DNA from 2 places in the Kitasatospora sp. CB02891 genome. Region 2 is predicted to be linked to the other one. Evidence: riboswitches for the same ligand, from Rfam matches in the RefSeq annotation. Region 2 holds a riboswitch; the other holds the start of a gene.
The links. Region 2 has a riboswitch for S-adenosylmethionine ahead of thrC (threonine synthase). Riboswitches for the same ligand answer to the same signal wherever they lie in the genome.

Region 1: it holds a riboswitch for S-adenosylmethionine, as region 2 does, so the genes downstream of both, CG736_RS10890 (aminotransferase class V-fold PLP-dependent enzyme) here and thrC (threonine synthase) in region 2, are expected to answer to the same signal.

What each region holds. Positions count from the first base shown of each region.
Region 1 covers NZ_NNBO01000003.1:474,096-476,290, reverse strand. The annotation lists gene CG736_RS10890 (aminotransferase class V-fold PLP-dependent enzyme) at 1-1,186, opposite strand, end outside; SAM riboswitch class IV at 1,234-1,351, opposite strand; gene trpD (anthranilate phosphoribosyltransferase) at 1,527-2,195, opposite strand, start outside.
Region 2 covers NZ_NNBO01000008.1:281,469-283,663, forward strand. The annotation lists gene thrC (threonine synthase) at 1-1,145, opposite strand, end outside; SAM riboswitch class I at 1,163-1,291, opposite strand; gene CG736_RS20110 (glucosyl-3-phosphoglycerate synthase) at 1,431-2,195, shown strand, end outside.

The DNA of each region.
Region 1 (2,195 bases), on a different contig from region 2:
GCTCGGGCGCCCCGCACTCGCCCGGCGCCGCGTCCTCCCCGCCGAGCAGCGTCCGCACCAGCGGGTGCGCGCAGAACAGCCCGTCCCGCACGCCGATGCCGTACTCGGCGGACAGCGCGGCCGAGAAGTGCGAGCTGTTCCAGCCGCGCACCACGAACGACACCACGCCGACCCGGTCCGCGTCCTCGCCGAACAGGCTCAGCACCCGCACCTCGGGGATCGCCGCCAGCCCCTCCGTCAACTTCGCGACCAGCGCCCGCTCCCGGGCCTCCAGCGCGTCGAAGCCGGCCTCGGTGAGCGCCCGGCAGGCCGAGGCGATCGCGTACGCGCCGATCACGTTCGGCGAACCGGCCTCGTGCCGGGCCGGGCCGGTGTGCCACTCCACCGCCACCGAGCCGTCCAGCTCCCGGGCCACCGTCCGGCTCGCCCCGCCGCCGGCCAGGTACGGCTCCGCCGCGTCCAGCCAGTCCGCCCGGCCGGCCAGCACGCCGGCGCCGAACGGCGCGTACAGCTTGTGCCCGGAGAACGCGATCCAGTCGACGTCCAACTCCCGCACCGACACCCGGTGGTGGGGCGCCAGCTGGGCCGCGTCCAGCACCACCCGGGCGCCGTACCGGTGCGCGACCGCAGTCAGCTCCTTCACCGGCCACAGCTCACCGGTGACGTTCGACGCCCCGGTCACGCAGAACAGCTTCGGCCCCTCGGCCGCCCCCAGCAGCGCCTCCTCCAGCGCGGCCACCGCCTCACCGTGCGAACGCGGCGCCCGCAGGTAACGCACCGTCAGGCCCTCGCGCCGCCACGGCAGCAGCGAGGCGTGGTGCTCGGTCTCGAACGCGAACACCTCGGTCCCGACCGGCACCGCCCCGGCCAGCAGGTTCAGCGAATCGGTGGTCGCCCGGGTGAACACCACCTGGTCGCCGTCCCGCAGCTCCAGGAACTCCGCGACGGTCCGTCGGCTCTGCTCGAACAGGTCCGTCGACAGCTGCGACAGGTACCCGGCCCCCCGGTGCACGGACCCGTAGTACGGCGCGTACGCCGCCACGTCCTCCCACACCCGGGCCAGCGCCGGCGCACTCGCCGCGTAGTCCAGCGCCGCGTACCCGACCTTCTCGCCGGACGCCAACGGCACCTCGACCTCCTGGCCCAGGACGGCCAGCGGCTCACAGATTTCGGCGATCACGGACATGGATGCACTCCTCCACGGGGTAAGGACCCCGGGGTGCATCGACCGGAAGTCCGCGCTTGCCGTGCGGACGGATCGCCGCGCAGCCCGGTCCTCACCCAGGGCACCCCGCCACGGACGGAGGGTTGCCGGACAGCAAGCTGGGGCTTGTCGCTGCCACTCATGACCTGCGAAAGACCTTACACGAGAGCCCCTCGCGCTCAACCCCCGTCCGCCACCTGGACACACTCCTGAAACCTCGTCACCCGCGCCCCCGCCCCGCCTGGGGCGCAGACAGCCGCCCACCAACGGCAAGGTCCGCCCGGGGAGGAGCAACTCCCCTCCCCGGGCGGACCCTTGAAGCTCACTGGGTCGCGTCGGCCCACCGCTTCAGCAGCTCCCCCGCCGCCCCGGAATCGATCGCCGCCGCCGTCCGCACCATCGCCGCCGCGAGCTGCTCGCCCAGCGGCGCGTCCGTCAGCTCCAGCGCCACCAGCGCGGCGGCGCTGTTGAGCAGCACCGCGTCCCGCACCGCCCCGCGCTCCCCGTTGAGCACCCGCCGGGCGACCGCCGCGTTGAACTCCGCGTCGGCGCCGCGCAGCGCCTCGATCCCGACCAGCTCGATGCCGACGTCCCGCGGGTCGAACCGGGTCTCCGTCACCCGGCCGTCCCGGATCACCCAGACGTGGGACGTGGTGGTGATCGTCAGCTCGTCGAGTCCGTCGTCACCCCGGAACACCAGTCCCTGTCCGCCGCGCCGGGCGAGCACGCCGGCGATCAGTCCGGCCAGCCGGGTGTCGAAGCAGCCGACCGCGTGGGCGCCGACCCGGGCCGGGTTGGTGAGCGGGCCGAGGATGTTGAAGACCGTCGGGACGGCGAGTTCGGCGCGGGCCTGCGCCGTGTGCCGCATCGAAGGGTGGAACTTGGCGGCGAAGCAGAAGGTCAGTCCGACCTCCTCGGCCACCGCCGCGACCCGGGCGGCGGACAGGTCGAGGTTGATGCCGAGCCGGCCGAGCACGTCCGAGGAGCCGGA
Region 2 (2,195 bases):
TCGAGCTGCCCGGTCTCGACCAGCTTCTTCAGCACGCCGACGGTGACGCCGCCGGCCGTCTCGGCGAAGATGCCCTCGGTGCGGGCCAGCAGCTTGATCGCCTCGACCACCTGGGCGTCGGTGACGTCCTCGACGGCGCCGCCGGTGCGGCGGGCGATGTCGAGCACGTAGGGGCCGTCGGCCGGGTTGCCGATCGCCAGCGACTTGGCGATGGTGTCCGGCTTGACCGGCTTGATCACGTCGCGGCCGGCCTTGAAGGCGGCGGAGACCGGGGAGCAGCCCTCGGCCTGGGCGCCGAAGATCTTGTACGGGCGGTCCTCGACCAGGCCGAGCTTGATCAGCTCCTGCAGGCCCTTGTCGATCTTGGTGAGCTGGGAGCCGGAGGCGATCGGGATGACGATCTGCTCGGGCAGCCGCCAGCCGAGCTGCTCGCAGATCTCGAACGCCAGGGTCTTGGAGCCCTCGCCGTAGTACGGACGCAGGTTGACGTTGACGAAGCCCCAGCCCTCGCCGGCCGGGTCGCCGATCAGCTCCGAGCAGAACCGGTTCACGTCGTCGTAGTTGCCGTCGATGCCGACCAGCTCGCCGCCGTACACCCCGGCCATCACGACCTTGCCCTGCTCCAGGTCGTGCGGGATGAACACGCAGGACTTGAAGCCGGCCCGGGCCGCGGCGGCGCCCACCGCGCCCGCCAGGTTGCCGGTGGACGAGCAGGACAGCGTGGTGAAGTCGAAGGCGCGGGCGGCCTCGATCGCGCAGGCCACCACCCGGTCCTTGAACGAGTGGGTGGGGTTGCCGGAGTCGTCCTTGATGTGCAGCTGCGCGGTGAAGCCCAGCTCGCGGCCCAGGTTGTCGGCCTTCACCAGCGGGGTCCAGCCCGGGTTCAGGTTCGGCTTGTCCGCGACGTCGGCGGGGACGGGCAGCAGCGGGGCGTAGCGCCAGACGGACGCCGGCCCGGCCTCGATCCGCTTGCGCAGCTCCTCGGCGTCGTAGCCGGCGTAGTCGTAGGCGATCTCCAGCGGGCCGAAGCACTCCAGGCAGGCGAAGCTCGGGCCGAGCGGGAAGCGGGTGCCGCACTCGCGACAGGACAGCGCGGTGGCCGGACCGAGGTCGACGGCGGCAGGTGCGGGGGTGTCAACAGCCATGGTGGCGAGGCCCTTTCTCCTCATCTTCCCCGGGACGCGGTCGCGCCCGGGCCGGAATTGGCACCTGTCCCGCCGGGCCTGCAAGGCCGCGCGGGAGGGTTGCCGGGACTTCAACGGGCCGTTCCCTCAGTCCCTCTGGATGAGCAATGTGAAGTTGTGGTCGTACGCTGCGAACGACCCCGACGTGCGAAGGTCCGGGCGCAGTACGAAGACTGTAACCGAAGGCCCGTGCCGTCCAACCCCACCGTCCGAAAACCGAGACGGACCGAGACAGGGAGCGAGATCTTGCCCGAGCAGCCCGAGCCCGGGGTCCTGCCGGAAGTGGCCGACTGGCTGCGCCGCCGGTCCTGGGCGGCCGCCGACCGACCGCTCGACCGGCTGCTCGCCGCCAAGCGCGCCGCCGGGCCGGCCGGCACCGTCAGCGTGGTGCTGCCCGCCCTGGACGAGGAGCCGACCGTCGGCGAGATCGTCACCCTGATCCGCACCGAACTGATGGAACGCGTCCCGCTGGTCGACGAACTGCTGGTGGTCGACTCCGGCTCGGTCGACGGCACCGCCGCCGCGGCGGCCGCCGCCGGCGCCCGGGTGGTCCACCGGGACGCCATCCTGCCCCGGCTGCCCGCCGCCCCCGGCAAGGGCGAGGTGCTGTGGCGCTCGCTGCTCGCCAGCAGCGGCGCGATCGTCTGCTACATCGACGCCGACCTGCGCGAATTCGACCCGGCGTTCGTCTCCGGCATCGTCGGCCCGCTGCTCACCGACCCCGCCGTGCACCTGGTCAAGGCGATGTACGACCGCCCGTTCGAGGCCGACGGGGCCGTCGTCCCGGCCGGCGGCGGCCGGGTCACCGAACTGGTCGCCCGCCCGCTGCTCAACCTGCACTGGCCGCAGCTGGCCGGCTTCGTCCAGCCGCTCGGCGGCGAGTACGCGGCCCGCCGCGGCCTGCTGGAGCGACTGCCCTTCCCGACCGGCTACGGCGTCGAACTCGGCCTGCTGGTCGACGCGTTGGAACTGGTCGGGCTGGACGCGCTGGCCCAGGTCGACGTCGGCGTC